DNA from 2 places in the Flavobacterium faecale genome. Region 2 is predicted to be linked to the other one. Evidence: riboswitches for the same ligand, from Rfam matches in the RefSeq annotation. Region 2 holds a riboswitch; the other holds the start of a gene.
The links. A riboswitch is a leader RNA that binds a small molecule or an ion and turns the genes downstream of it on or off. The one in region 2 is predicted to bind S-adenosylmethionine.
Positions count from the first base shown of each region.

Region 1: another riboswitch for S-adenosylmethionine. It lies ahead of thrA (bifunctional aspartate kinase/homoserine dehydrogenase I); the one in region 2 lies ahead of FFWV33_RS13765 (Na+/H+ antiporter NhaC family protein).

Region 1 is NZ_CP020918.1:1,557,983-1,565,774, reverse strand. Features, by position in the region: gene FFWV33_RS06825 (RrF2 family transcriptional regulator) at 1-4, opposite strand, end outside; gene FFWV33_RS06820 (trans-sulfuration enzyme family protein) at 173-1,345, opposite strand; gene FFWV33_RS06815 (OsmC family protein) at 1,471-1,902, opposite strand; gene thrA (bifunctional aspartate kinase/homoserine dehydrogenase I) at 2,073-5,459, opposite strand; SAM riboswitch class I at 5,537-5,645, opposite strand; gene FFWV33_RS06805 (hypothetical protein) at 5,820-6,020, opposite strand; gene FFWV33_RS06800 (O-acetylhomoserine aminocarboxypropyltransferase/cysteine synthase family protein) at 6,681-7,792, opposite strand, start outside.
Region 2 is NZ_CP020918.1:3,216,372-3,224,163, reverse strand. Features, by position in the region: gene FFWV33_RS13775 (hypothetical protein) at 1-418, opposite strand, end outside; gene fabG (3-oxoacyl-[acyl-carrier-protein] reductase) at 493-1,239, opposite strand; gene FFWV33_RS13765 (Na+/H+ antiporter NhaC family protein) at 1,430-2,752, opposite strand; SAM-I-IV-variant riboswitch at 2,809-2,904, opposite strand; gene FFWV33_RS13760 (hypothetical protein) at 3,023-3,448, opposite strand; gene sucD (succinate--CoA ligase subunit alpha) at 3,665-4,537, opposite strand; gene FFWV33_RS13750 (nuclear transport factor 2 family protein) at 4,633-4,995, opposite strand; gene FFWV33_RS13745 (UDP-3-O-(3-hydroxymyristoyl)glucosamine N-acyltransferase) at 4,997-5,926, opposite strand; gene efp (elongation factor P) at 6,005-6,571, opposite strand; gene lpxA (acyl-ACP--UDP-N-acetylglucosamine O-acyltransferase) at 6,635-7,423, opposite strand; gene FFWV33_RS13730 (bifunctional UDP-3-O-[3-hydroxymyristoyl] N-acetylglucosamine deacetylase/3-hydroxyacyl-ACP dehydratase) at 7,479-7,792, opposite strand, start outside.

The DNA of each region.
Region 1 (7,792 bases), 1.7 Mb from region 2:
GCATTTTTTATTAAGGATTTTTTTGATTTACGAGTTAGGATTTAATAAATACAGACAATCCAAGTTCCTACTCATAACAAAAATATGTTATTTGAACTTATAAACATAAAAAAACGATTTTTGATAAACAGAAATCTGCAATCAAAAATCGTTAATCTACAATCTTAAATATTTATGACAATGCTTGCTCCAAATCAGCAATCACATCTTCTACCGTTTCTAAACCTACAGAAACACGTACCAAACCATCGGTAATACTTACTTTCAATCTTTCTTCGACCGATAATTTACTATGAGTTGTAGACGCGGGATGTGTCACAATAGTTCTTGTGTCTCCTAAATTTGGGGAAAGCGAACATAATTTTATCTTATCCAAGAAAGCTCTACCTGCTTCTAGTCCTCCTTTGATTTCGAATGCTACAATGTTTCCTCCTGCTTTCATTTGTTTTTGAGCAATCGCGTATTGCGGATGCGATTTCAAAAACGGATATTTGACAGTATTCACATTTGGATTTTTCTCTAAAAACTCAGCAACTTTCATAGCATTTTCACAATGTCGATCCAAGCGTATTGCTAATGTTTCTAAACTTTTTGACAATACCCAAGCGTTAAAGGGTGACAATGAAGGGCCTGTTAATCTTGAAAATAAATATATTTTTTTGATTAAATCTGCATTCCCTACAGTTATACCACCTAAGACTCTACCTTGACCGTCTATTAATTTTGTCGCCGAGTGTACTACTAAATGTGCACCCCACTTAATAGGCTGTTGCAAATATGGCGTAGCAAAACAGTTGTCAATAATTAAAATCAAATTGTGCTTTTTGGCAATTGCACCAAGCACATCAAGATCAATAATATCAACCGCAGGATTTGTTGGTGATTCGGCAAAAAGTATTTTAGTATTGGGTTTAATACAACTTTCTATCGTCTCTGGTTTATCAATATCAAAATAGGTTGTTTCAATACCCCATTTCGGAAAATAATTTACAAACAAGGAGTGTGTAGCTCCAAAAACACTACCTGCAGAAACTACGTGATCACCCGAGTTAAGCAAAGCCGCTAGGGTTGAATACACTGCTGCCATTCCAGATGCAAAAGCAAAACCAGACTCTGCTCCTTCCATTTTGCAAATCTTTTCTACAAACTCATTGTTGTTGGGATTGCTATAACGGCTGTAAATATTTCTATCTTTTTCGTCTGCAAAAGAGGCACGCATGTCTTCGGCATCTTCAAACACAAAACTTGACGTTAAATACAAAGGCACCGAATGCTCTAAGTATTGTGTTCTTTCTAATTGGGTACGTATGGCTTGAGTTTCAAAACCAAATTCTTGTTCGTTCATTTTATAAGCTTTTGGCTGTTAGCTTTTAGCTTTTGGCTAAATACTAATAGCTAATTAAGAATGTATTTTGCTGATTACCTCAGAATAAATTCCATATATAATCATAATTGTTTTCTTCGAAAATATTATTTTTCAAGAGCAGCACCATTCAAAATCACTTTGTAATGAATTGTTGCTGTTGGCTCCAATGTTTTTGAAACTGAACAGTATTTTTCGAAAGACAACTGTGCAGCTTTGGCAGCTTTATCTTCTTTGATGTTTCCTTCTAATGAAAAAATCACATGAATATCTTTAAAAGGTTTTGCTTCGCCCATTTGCACGCGCTCACCTTCAACCTCAGCTTTGAAAGAAGTGATTTCTTGACGTTGCTTTTTCAAGATCGAAATCATATCTATGGCGCTACAACCTGCAACACCCATCAAGAGCAATTCCATTGGACTTGGTCCCATATCATTACCTCCAAAATCAGGTCTTGCATCTACATTTACTATATGTCCACGATCATTTTTTAATTCGAAGTGGAAGTTTTCGTTAACTCTGTTTAATGTAATTTTCATATTATCCCCTCCCCAACCCTCTCGCCGCGGCGAGAAGGGAGCCAAGACTGGAGGTAAGTCCCTATTTAATTAGTATATAGTTTTTATATTCATTTTAGACCCTCTTTATTTAGAAATCATAAATCGTTGATCTAAAATCTTATATTCCCCCTTCGGGGGTTAGGGGGATTTTACCCCTTATCCGAAACCCTCAAAATATCTCCAAAAACACCTCTCGCTGTCACTGCCGATCCTGCTCCTGCTCCTTGGATTACAATTGGTCGGTCTCCGTACGATTCTGTGTAAATTTCGAAGAAAGAATCAGAACCTTTTAATCCACCTAATGCAGTGTCCATAGGTACTGATACTAATTTTACTTCTAGATTTCCTTTGTCGTACTGCAAGTCACCAGACAGTTCGCCTATGTAACGCAGTACGTGATTTGGTTGCTGTTCTGACTTTATTTTATCATAAATTGGATCGAATTCTTTTAGTTTCGTCAAGAAATCAGCAGCAGATCCTTCACGTAAATGCTCCGGAATTAGATTCTGAATTTGCACTTCGCTAAACTCATTTTGCAAGTCCAATTCTCTCGCCAAAATCAATAATTTTCTACCAACATCATTTCCACATAAATCTTCTCTTGGATCAGGTTCGGTGAATCCGTTGTCAATTGCTTCTTTTAATATTTCGCTAAAAGGCACGTCTTTGGCAGAGAAATGATTGAATAAATAACTTAATGTTCCAGAGAATACTCCTTTGATTTTGGTGATATTTTCACCCGAAAGGTGCAATAATTTTATAGTATCTATTAATGGTAAACCTGCACCAACATTGGTTTCATACAAATAACTTTTTTGATTTTTTTCTAAAGTTGCACGTAGCTCTTTATAAAAATCATACCCCAACGTATTGGCTACTTTGTTGGAAGAGATTAAATCAAATCCGTTTTCGGCTAGCGTAATATAATTTTCAACAAATGACCCACTCGCTGTATTGTCAACAGCAATTAAATTGGCCAAATGATTCTCTTTAGCGTAAGCGATAATATCTTCAATAGCATATATTGCGCCGTTACTCTGAATTTCGCTTTTCCAATTTGGCGAAATACCGTTATTGTTCAGCAATACACTTTTTGAATTGGCTATGGCAAAAATATTCAATTTAACACCTTTTCTTTTTTCAATAGCATCCGCTGATTCCAATATCTGATTGATCAAGGTACCCCCCACTAATCCATGACCAAAAATGGCAATATTGATTTTTTTTGCTACACCAAAAATTTCACCATGAATTACGTTCAACGCTTTTTTAAGTTCTGTTTTTTGAACTACCAAACTCACGTTTTTACCCGTTACGGTATTATTGAACAGGATAGGCACAATATTATTACGAATCAAAGCAGTGTATGGCTTGTGGAAGGTGCTCAAATCTTGCCCAATGATCGAAATCACCGAGACATTGTCAGTTACCGAAATCTTATTCACATCTTTCGAATAGAAATCATTTTCGAATTCTTTTTCCAATTCGATCATGGCTTTGGTAGCTTCGTTTGAATTTACAACCAAACCAATTCCCCGCTCAGATGATCCTTGTGAAATGATGCTCACACTGATATCATTGTCTCCCATTACTCTAAAAATACGGGCATCAACACCCGTTTTTCCAAGTAATCCGCGTCCTTCCAAGTTAACCAAAGCCACATCCTCAAGTACCGAAAGGGTTTTAATTCCTTCTTTTGCTGAATTGGCTGTGATTAATGTTCCTTGATTTTCATCGTTGAAGGTATTCAAAATACGCAGCGGAATATTTTTTTCTAATAGTGGAATAATCGTTTTGGCGTGCAAAATATTGGCACCAAAATTAGCCATTTCATTCGCTTCATTATACGACAAATGCTCTATTTTTTTAGCATCCAAAACCATTTCGGGGTTGGCAGTATAAATTCCGTCCACATGTGTATAGTTTTGTAACTCTTCGGCATTAATGTAATTGGCTATTAATGAAGCTGTGTAGTTACTTCCATTTCGGCCTAAAGTAGTGGTATCATTTTTTGCATTCGATGCAATAAAACCAGTAATTACTAATACCGAATCTTTGTTTTCTTTAAAGATCTGAATCACATTTTTCTTCGAAACAGCGTCCAAAGGTTGAGCATCACCAAAATTAGAATCGGTTACGATCAAGTTTCTCGTATCTGCTAGTACAGCCGGAATCCCTTTTTGATTCAATAAAAACACCAACAACTTAGCCGAAAGCAATTCACCCTGTGCTAAAATTTGATCTTGAATTTTGGCACTGAAATCACCAATAAGGCTCACACCTTCAAACAATTTGTCTAGTTTTTCAAATTCTGCCGTAAAATCAACACCTTCATAACCATCTATTTGATAGGCTTTGAAACTGTCTAGTAACGGTTTATAATTTCCGTTTTTGGCAGCAATGGTCAATATATCATCAAGCTCATCAGTAGCGTTCCCTCTTGCAGAAACGACGATGGCTATTTTTTCTTCGTTTTGAATTTTATTAACAACAATATCCAATACATTATTGATCCCTTCGCCGTTTGCCAACGATTTACCGCCAAATTTTACTATTTTCATCTGTTTTTTATTTTTGAAAACAACTTCTAACAAATTGTCTAATTGTTCGTATTCCATCAAAAAAGCGTCATGCCCGTGCTGGGAATCAATTTCGCTATAGAATACATTATTTTTAAATTTTTTAATTTCCATGTAGGTCTCTTTATTCTCCTTTGCTGTAAAAAACAAATCCGAATTGATTCCTACGATGTATATATTGGCATCTACCTTTGAGATCACCGACTCAAGCGATTCACAATTGCGCGTAATATCAATGGTTTTTAAGAGTTGGTTCATCATTTTGTAGGCCGAAAGCTGAAAACGTTTCCCTAATTTCTCACCGTGGTAGTTTAACCAACTTTCTACCTGAAAGGTTTCTAACTTTTCGGTGGTATGTCTATTGAATTTTTCTTTGAACGACTCTGGTGTACGGTAGCACAACATGGCGTGTATACGAGCGTCCTCAATAGGTTTTTTTGAATTATTCAAGATTTGCTCTTGCAAAAAGCAATTGGCAATTAACCAGTCGGTCGATTTCCAGTCGGTTGCAATGGGGATAAAATTATCAGCTAGTTTTGGTTCTAATGCCAAAATCTCCCAAGCAATTCCGCCACCAACAGATCCTCCGATCAAGGCAAACAAATGGTCAATTTTTAAGTATCGAAGACCTTCTACAAAGATGCGAGCAATATCTCTGGCAATAAAATCATGATACTCTTCGATAATTGGTGAATTAAAACCATTCCCTGGAACATCAAATGCTACGATGGTATATTTGCGAACATCAATAGTTTTTTCGATTCCAACCAAATCATTCCACCAACCTGTTTCTCCAATTACTTGTGAGTTACCCGTCAATGCGTGATTGATTAGGATAATAGGAGCGGTATGCAAAGGCGCACCAAAGACTTGATACGACAGATCAAGCGAAGGGTATTTTGCACCGTTTTCGGTAACAAAATTTGATATAATAAGATTTAATGGTTTATTTTCCAACTTCAAATCGTGTTATTGATGATATATGGAAATGGTATAAGAAAAAGAAAGAGTAGCATAAACGGGCAGTGTTTGCTTTGTTATCTGTCCACATAAGTTTGTGGTAGAATGCAGCACCTTCTTCGATGAATCGAAGGGTTGCTAAGGCGTCATCGGGTCTAATCCCTCGTCCTTTCTTTATAACATTTCAATACGTTTATGAACATTTAAAAGACAAAGAAACCACTATTTTTTTTAACAAACAAATTTTACCGACTTTGATTTTTATACAAAATCGACAACAAGCAAAAACGCAAGTAAGAACTGAACTATTAACCTCAGAGACTACTTGCGTTTCAATCTAAATTTCTAAAATACTTTTTATATAAATAGTGTTTCATTTTCCTTAGAGTACATTAATAATAATGTGTCGACCACATTTTTTTGGCCTTTTGACTTGGCATTTGCTGTTGTTCCAAATCTAGTGTTTGTTAACTCTACAGTTGTTCCAGCTTCTAAACGGCTGCCTCTCCTGCCCCTTAATAAATTGATTGCTCCGGTGATGATTCTTCTTGTGCTCATAATCTTAGCGTTTAATTGGTTTTACTTTACTCTTTTATTTGTTTGTTTTTATTATTGATATTCTTTAATCTTTCTGAAATACGAAAAAAAAACCCTTTTGGTTTTGGATACCAAAAGGGTTTATTGTTATAAACTTTTCTTTTTGGTATCAACAGACGAGCTTCTGCGTATGAAACACAGCAACCGTCGACATCTTATATTTTAAAGTACAAATTGTAACCATTTATTATTGATTGAATTTCTAATTTCTTCACTTTTAAACAAAAAAGCCTCCCGATTTCTCAGGAGGCTTTTGCTATATTTTTAATCTTATTTGACTATATAAATTATGCAATCGCACTCCTGCGGATTTCCTTTGATTGAAAGACTGATTTTTTACAAGTAATAAAATTCATTTTGTTTTTCTTTTGTTTCACAAAGATATAAATAAATGTCAATTCTCAGCCATATTTTCCAAGAAATTTAACCTTAATTACACTAATTAACAGTTAATTGTATTTTTGATTCAAAATTTTGATAGTATTATCAAAAAACAAATCAGTTAAGAGCTTTTTCTTCAAGTTCCTTTTAAAACTTCTCTATTCCGCTCCCTTGATTTGACGGTTCAAATGTACGATCAAAATCCAATTTGAATGTTATTTATACTTTACCAAAGCGTTATCATAAGGTATCAAAAACAGCTTTCAAATCCGCTTTCAAATCTTCGATATTTTCTAATCCAACCGAAAGGCGAATTAAATCTTTCGAAACCCCTGATCCCAGTTGTTGCTCCTCTGACAATTGTTGGTGTGTTGTGCTTGACGGGTGTATGATTAATGATTTTGTATCTCCAATATTTGCCAATAGCGAAAATAATTTTGTGTCATCGGCAACTTTTTTAGCCGCTTCAAATCCACCTTTTAATCCAAAAGTAACCAAACCATTTTGACCGTTTGGCAAGTACTCTTTTGCCAAGTCATAATATTTACTTGATTTTAATCCAGGATAGTTTACCCAAGCTACTTGGTCTTGTCCTTCCAACCATTCGGCCAATGCCAAACCGTTTTCACTGTGTCTTTGAACACGTACCGATAATGTCTCTAAACCTTGAATGATTTGAAAAGCACTTAACGGGCTCAATGCTGCACCATAATCACGTAATCCTTCGATTCTTGCTTTTGCAATAAAAGCGGCTGCTCCAAGTGCTTCATGATACACCAAACCGTGGTAACCTGCATTTGGTTCTGTAAATTCAGGAAAACGTCCGCTGCTCCAGTCAAAAGTACCCGCATCAATAATAGCCCCTCCAAGAGACGTACCGTTACCGCAAATATATTTGGTCAAAGAATGAATTACAATATTGGCTCCATGTGCAATGGGGTTCAACAAAGCCGGAGATGCTACGGTATTGTCTACCATAAAAGGTACTTTCAAAGCTTTGGCTACAGTAGCAATCGCTTTCAAGTCCAATACATCTAGTTTTGGATTCCCTAAGCTCTCCACAAAAATCACTTTGGTATTCTCATTCGCTGCTTTCTCAAAGTTTGCTGCATCAGAGGGATCAACAAACGTGGTTGTGATTCCTAAACGAGGTAATGTCGAATTCAGTAAATTAAACGTTCCGCCATACAAACTGCTTGATGCCACAATGTGGTCACCGGTTTTCAACATAGTCAATAAAGCTGTAACAATTGCTGCTGTACCCGATGCCGTTACCACAGCACCAATACCGCCCTCAAGCGCTGCTAAACGTTGTTCCAAGATATCATTGGTTGGGTTGTTTAATCGGGTAT
Region 2 (7,792 bases):
TTAGATTTTTTGCTATACCGTCAAAATTGGTTTGACTCCCTTTAAAATCTAAAGTTGTTGTAGCACTAAATTCTTTGTCAAATTGATAGGTCTGCACTTCGAATTTATCATTCAACTCTTTGCTTTCTTTAAAAAACGAAAAAAGATCCTTTGCTGTTTGTCTAGCGTTTAATACGGCAATAGAGCTAGAATTGTCAATCACAATGGCGAAAGCTGGTTTTTCTATTTCTAGTTTGCTAGTTGTAATTACAGGGTTGATCAAAAGTAAAAAAAGACCAAACAAGGATAAAAAACGAATAAAAGCCAAAAACAAATTCAGTTTTGATTTGCTTTTGGCTTTGTATATGTATTGAAAAAATGACAATCCTCCTGCCAATAGCAAAGAAAGTATAAGAAGTAGGATTGTAGCTGCAGTCATATTTAGTAATATAATTTCATTTAAAAGTCGCGGTTATCAATAGTATGCTATAAACCGAGACTATCAACTGTTTACTAAGTTAGCATTCCTCCACAAACATTAAGTGTTTGACCAGTAATGTATGCACTCATATCTGAAGCTAGGAACAAACATGCGTTAGCAACATCTTCAGTAGTTCCACCACGTTTCAACGGAATACCATCTCTCCATCCTTGCACTACTTCTTCACTTAGTTTTGCAGTCATTTCAGTTTCGATAAAACCTGGAGCAATTGCATTGCAACGAATATTACGTGAACCTAACTCTAGCGCTACAGATTTTGTAAAACCAATTACTCCAGCTTTTGATGCTGCATAATTCGTTTGTCCTGCATTACCTTTTACACCAACTACACTACTCATATTGATAATTGAACCAGCACGTTTTTTCAAAAATGTCTTTTGAACGGCCTTGGTCATATTAAATACAGATTTTAAGTTAACTGCGATAACATTATCAAAATCAGCTTCTGAGATACGCATTAGCAAATTATCTTTAGTGATACCTGCATTATTAATTAAGATGTCAATTGTTCCAAAATCTTCTAGAACTTTGTCAACCAAAAGTTGTGCTTCATTAAAATCAGCTGCATTTGATTGATATCCTTTTGCTTTAATTCCTAAAGCATTTAATTCATTTTCCAATGCCAAAGCAGATTCTACAGATGAACTGTAAGTAAAAGCCACATTAGCTCCATGTTTTGCAAAAACCTCTGCTATTCCCATTCCAATTCCGCGACTTGCACCGGTTATAATCGCCACTTTTCCTTCTAGTAATTTCATGTTCAAAAGTTAGTTTAATTTTTATTTGAAGCTATTCCTGCTATCCGTTACAATCTTTTATGTCCGCCGCGGCGCACACAAAAGGATTTTCACTACTATCAGGGCTATCATCTTAGAGTTGTCAAATATAGAGTAATTCCCTTTTTAAAAAAAATTTCAAATTCATTTACCTTATAAAATCGAATCGAATTTATAGTTTAAAAAAACGTTTGACCAATTTATCCCAAAAAGCACTATAAATGGCAACCAAAGTAAAAACGAACAAAAATAAATGATACCAAGCATTACCAATTAAATCCATAAAATCCAATTTCCCTTTTGCAAAACTTAATATTAAAAGTACTTGCGCTCCATAAGGTAATATCCCTTGAATTACACAAGAAAATATATCGAGAATAGCGGCTGTTTTTTTTGAACTCAAATTGTATTCCTCGTTAATTTCCTTTGCAATTCCTCCGGTAATCACAATTGAAACCGTATTATTGGCAATCGCCATATTAGTAAAACCAACCAACGCTCCTATTCCCAATTGAGCTGAGTTTTTACTCTTAATTCTTCTTTTAATTTGGTGTAATAAAAAATCTATTCCTCCCGCCTTATCCACCATCGCTGCTAATCCGCCCGTAAGCATGGACAACAAAAAGATTTCGGTCATGCTAGTGAATCCTTCATAGATTTTTCGAGCAAATTCCATTATCGTAAAATGATTTCCAAAATAACCAATCAATCCCGCCAGTACAATACCTATAATCAAAGTCGAAAATACATCAACTCCCACCAAAGCAAGTACGATAACTAGTATGTAAGGAACAATTGCAAACCATTCAAAACTGGTTTTCGGAATCGTTACTGCTGTAATATCAGAATTTAAACCAAGATAAAAGAATACAAGTATTGTAATAATAGCGGCCGGAAAAGCAATAAATAAGTTAATCTTGAATTTGTCTTTTAATTCGCAACCCAAGGATTGAGTTGCTGCAATTGTAGTATCGGAAATCATCGATAGATTATCACCTAACATTGAACCACCCAATAAAGCACCAGCAATCAAGGGTAATGAAGCGCCACTTGAATTAGCCAAGTCAACCGCAATCGGGCCTATGGCAACGATAGCGCCGACAGAAGTTCCTGTAGCCGTTGATAAAAAAGCAGCAATTAAAAAGATTCCCAAAGGGAAGTAGGCTACATCTATGGTGTTAATTCCTAGGCTTACAACCGCATCAACACCTCCCATGGCCTTACTAACAACTGCAAAAGCGCCTGCTAAAAGATAAATGAGACACATGGTCATTATTTTACTTTCGCCACAACCAGCAATTAAAGTAGCAACTTTTTCCTCGGTTGAACTTTTAAACATTAAAAAAGCAGCTATAATACCAATTAGTACAGCAATTGGTGCAGGTAAGGCATAAAAATCGTCAAGCCAAATACCAGCTCCCAAAAAGGTGAAAATAAAAATAAGTAGCGGTATCAAAGCATAAGCATTGCCCTTTTTTTTCAATAAATGTGTCATAAATCAATTTTATAATGAAATGATTATAACGAAAAACAAAGCTAAAAATGGGAATGTAAAACAACATTTTTTCCAAAGGATTGGCTTATCGTTTTAGCACCTTGCTCGTTGTTGCAGGTTGCTATCTCGTAATGAGATTCGTGATAACGGGTGCAAAAGTACTTATTATTTTATAAAAAAAATAATAGCATAATGCTTTTTATAATTTTAAATTAAAAAAGCCTTACCAAAGTAAAGCTTTTTCAATTGTTTCAATCAAAATGTATCAGCTTAAAAAGCTACATTCCATTTTGGTAATTTTCCGTTTGCTGTCAAGAAATTTTGCAAAACTTGTCCTTCTACAGAAGTTGGGATTCCTTTGTCTTCAGCGTTGAAAGTTTCGAACCAAAGAACTTCAAGTCTTTCAATGTTCTCAATTTTCATTTGCGCTGGCCAAGAATATTTTCTACCTGTTTTTGCAAATTGATGTCCGTTTACAATTTTATCATACAAACCACCATTTTTACTTTTCAAAGAACCATCATTTTGTACTGTTCCAGTAGAACCTACCATGATTAATTCCTTATCATCTCCGTTGATAGCGTTTACGATAAAAACACCACTTCCTTCTGAAGCATTGCAAACATCTTCTAAACTATCATCAATTGTAAAAGTAAAACTGTTGTTTTCTTTGTATTTTTCTAATTCTTTGTACATAACTATTATTTAATTATTTTGAGATTTGCTCGACCCAATTTCATTGATAAAATGTCCTTAAGCTTGAAAATCATTTATTCATCTATCTGATTCTTATTAAATGGCTGCAAAAACAGTCCTTTTTAATAAAGTGCAAATGTATTTCTTTAATTTCATTTTTATACTAAAAAAGCCCCACAAATGTGAGGCTTCTTATATTTTAATTTCAAGAAAAGATTATCCTAAAATTTCTTTTACTTTTTTACCAATTTCAGCTGGTGAATCAACAACGTGAATACCGTTGTCTCTCATAATTTGTTTTTTGGCAGCGGCAGTATCATCAGTACCTCCAACAATAGCACCTGCGTGACCCATTGTTCTACCAGCAGGAGCAGTTTCTCCAGCGATAAAACCAATAACTGGCTTACGGTTACCATCAGCTTTGATCCATTTTGCGGCATCAGCTTCCAATTGACCACCAATTTCACCAATCATGATTATACATTCAGTTTCTGGATCATTCATCAACAATTCAACTGCTTCTTTTGTTGTAGTTCCAATGATTGGATCTCCACCAATACCAATAGCAGTAGTGATACCCAAACCTTGTTTTACTACTTGATCAGCAGCTTCGTACGTTAAAGTTCCAGATTTTGAAACGATTCCTACTGTACCTTTTTTGAAAACAAAACCTGGCATAATACCAACTTTAGCTTCTCCTGGAGTAATAACACCTGGACAGTTAGGTCCGATCAATCTAGCATTTCTAGATTTTACATATCCATTTGCTTTAATCATGTCTGCAACAGGAATACCTTCAGTAATCGCAATGATCACTTTGATACCTGCATCTGCAGCTTCCATAATTGCATCAGCAGCAAAAGCTGGTGGTACAAAAATGATAGTTGTATCTGCTCCCGCTTGCTCAACAGCATCTTTTACTGTATTAAAAACAGGACGATCTAAATGTGTAGAACCACCTTTTCCTGGAGTAACTCCTCCAACAACGTTTGTACCGTATTCAATCATTTGAGAAGCGTGGAATGTTCCTTCACTTCCTGTAAATCCTTGAACAATTATTTTGGAATCTTTATTAACTAAAACACTCATGATATATATTTTATGTAGTTTTTAAATTTGTGTTGCAAAAATATAAAATAGTAGGCAGTAATCTGTAATTGCACTCAGATATTTTAACACAAAATTCAGGGTTTTTGACTATTTTGGAAACCTCTGAATAATTTATCGTCTTTTATCTCCCAGATCACCATGAAATAACCAAGTAACATCTCTTCTCTTGGATTCTCAATCGTCTTTACAAAATGTGAATATCGCACACAAACTTTATTGTCTTCTGCAATAATTTGACTAATTCTTACTTTTGTTCGAACATACGCTTTTCCTAATGTTTCTATCAAGGAAAGAATTCCATCATAATTCAATTCAGAAAATCCGGTACTACTATGCCATTCAATACAAAAATCAGGATGAATGAATTGCTTCATTTCTTCAGGATTTATCAGCGCATCTGATTTGTAAAAATTAAGTACTAATTCTTTTGCAGTCATACTATTTTAGTTTGGTTAATATTTCAGGTATTTTTTTCAAATTTGCTAATTGTTTCAATTGCTCTCTTGACTCTTGTATTGGAGTTCCAAAATAAGATTTGCCACCTGCCACAGATTTTGTAACACCAGTTTGCCCCATAATTACAGCTTTTGTACCTATAGTTATGCCACTTGTTGTTCCAACTTGCCCCCACAATGTCACCTCGTCTTCAATAACGACGCAACCTGCAATACCTGTTTGTGATGCGATCAAACACTTTTTTCCAATTACGGTGTCGTGACCTACGTGAACTTGATTATCAATTTTGGTTCCTTCACCAATTGTAGTGTCACCCGTTACACCTTTGTCAATGGTGCACAAAGCTCCAATTCCAACATTATCTTCAATCACTACTCTACCACCTGAAACCAATTGATCAAATCCAGTTTCTCTTTTTTTATAATAAAAAGCATCAGCTCCCAAAACAGTACCTGCGTGAATAATCACATTATTTCCGATTACGGTATGATCATAAATAGCTACGTTGGCATGAATCAAACAATTTGTTCCAATGGTAACATGATGTCCAACAAATACATTTGGCTGAATCACAGTACCTTCTCCTATTACAGCAGAGGATGAAATTGATGTAGATGCCGAATGAAATGGTCTGAAATGTTTGGTAAGTGTATTGAAATCTCTAAAAGGATCTTCAGAAATCAATAATGCTTTGCCTGCTGGACAGTCTACTTTTTTGTTAATCAATACTATGGTTGCTGCAGATTGAAGCGCTTTGTCATAATACTTTGGATGATCAACAAAAACAATATCGCCAGCTTCAACAACATGAATTTCATTCATACCATGAACAAGAAAATCTTTTTCACCTACAAATTCGCATTGAATCAAATTTGCAATTTCTTCTAAAGTTATAACTTTTTGAAATTTCATAGCAGCTCTTTGTATATTATTTATGCAATTAAAAATCCCGTAAACTCTTTATAGAAAAAGTTTACGGGATATTAAATATTACTCTTTTACACGCTCCATGTAAGAACAAGAAGCGGTGTCAATTTTGATTTTATCACCTTCATTAATAAATAAAGGTACATTAACCGTTGCTCCAGTTTCAACCGTTGCTGATTTTGTTGCATTTGTAGCTGTATTTCCTTTGATACCAGGCTCAGCATAAGTTACCTCAAGTACTACAGATGCTGGCATATCTACAGAAAGAGGCAAATCTGTTTCTGTATTGATACTGACCATCACACTTTCACCTTCTTTTAATAAATCTGGTGAGTCCAAAATATTTTTGTTCAAAGAAATTTGTTCAAAAGATTCTGTGTTCATAAAATGAAACTCATCTCCTTCTGGGTATAAAAATTGAAATTTATGATTTTCAACTCTTACTTCTTCAATTTTATGCCCAGCAGAAAAAGTGTTATCTAATACTTTACCGTTGCTTAAGCTTCTTAATTTTGTTCGAACAAAAGCAGGTCCTTTTCCTGGTTTAACATGAAGAAATTCAATGATTTTATAAATATCATTATTATATTTAATACATAATCCGTTTTTGATGTCTGATGTAGATGCCATTTTATTTATTGCTTTTGGCTACTAGCGACTGGCTAATAGCGGTTTATAATTCATTTTATTATCTTACAAGGTACTGCTTGAATATCCTTTCATTACTCCTCGAGATGAATTTCTGATAAAATCAAGAATTTCGTCACGCTCAGGAGTCGCCTCCATTTCAGCCTCAATGATTCCTATTGCTTGAGTTGTATTGTAATTTTTTTGGTAAAGAATACGGTATATGTCCTGTATTTCTCTAATTTTTTCTGTTGTAAAACCTCTTCGTCTCAATCCAACTGAATTGATTCCAACGTAAGAAAGCGGCTCTTTGGCTGCTTTGGTATATGGAGGAACATCTTTTCTTAACAAAGATCCACCAGAAATCATTGCATGATCACCAATGCTTATGAATTGATGAACTGCAGATAATCCGCCAATTACTGCATAGTTACCTACGGTTACATGTCCGCCCAATAATACACCGTTCACAATGATAGCATTATCACCTACGTGGCAATCGTGTGCTATATGTGCCGCAGCCATAATTAAGCAATTGTTTCCAATGGTTGTTTGTCCTGATGCAACTGTACCACGGTTAATGGTTACACACTCTCTAATGGTACAATTGTCACCAATTATCGCAAGAGAATCTTCACCTCCAAATTTTAAATCTTGTGGCACCGCAGAAATTACTGCGCCCGGAAAGATATTACAATTTTTTCCAATTCTAGCGCCTTCCATGATCGTTACATTGGATCCAATCCAAGTCCCATCTCCGATGATAACATTGTTATGTATGGTCGTGAAGGGCTCTATAACCACATTTTTGGCAATTTTTGCACCTGGATGAACATATGCTAATGGTTGATTCATCTACTTAGTTTTTAGTTATTTTAGATTAGAGAAAAACGCTAAACTATTTTATATTTTAATGTTGTGGTTTTCTAGCAATTTGAGCCATCAACTCTGCTTCTGCTACTAATTTTCCATTAGCGTATGCATTGGCTTGCATGTGACAAATTCCTCTACGAATAGGTGTAATTAAATCACACTTAAATAACAAGGTATCACCTGGTAACACTTTATGCTTGAATTTAACATTATCCATTTTCATGAAATAAGTTAAATAATTTTCTGGATCTGGAACGGTGCTCAAAACTAGAATTCCTCCTGTTTGCGCCATAGCTTCAACGATTAAAACACCCGGCATTACTGGAGCTTCTGGAAAATGACCTACGAAGA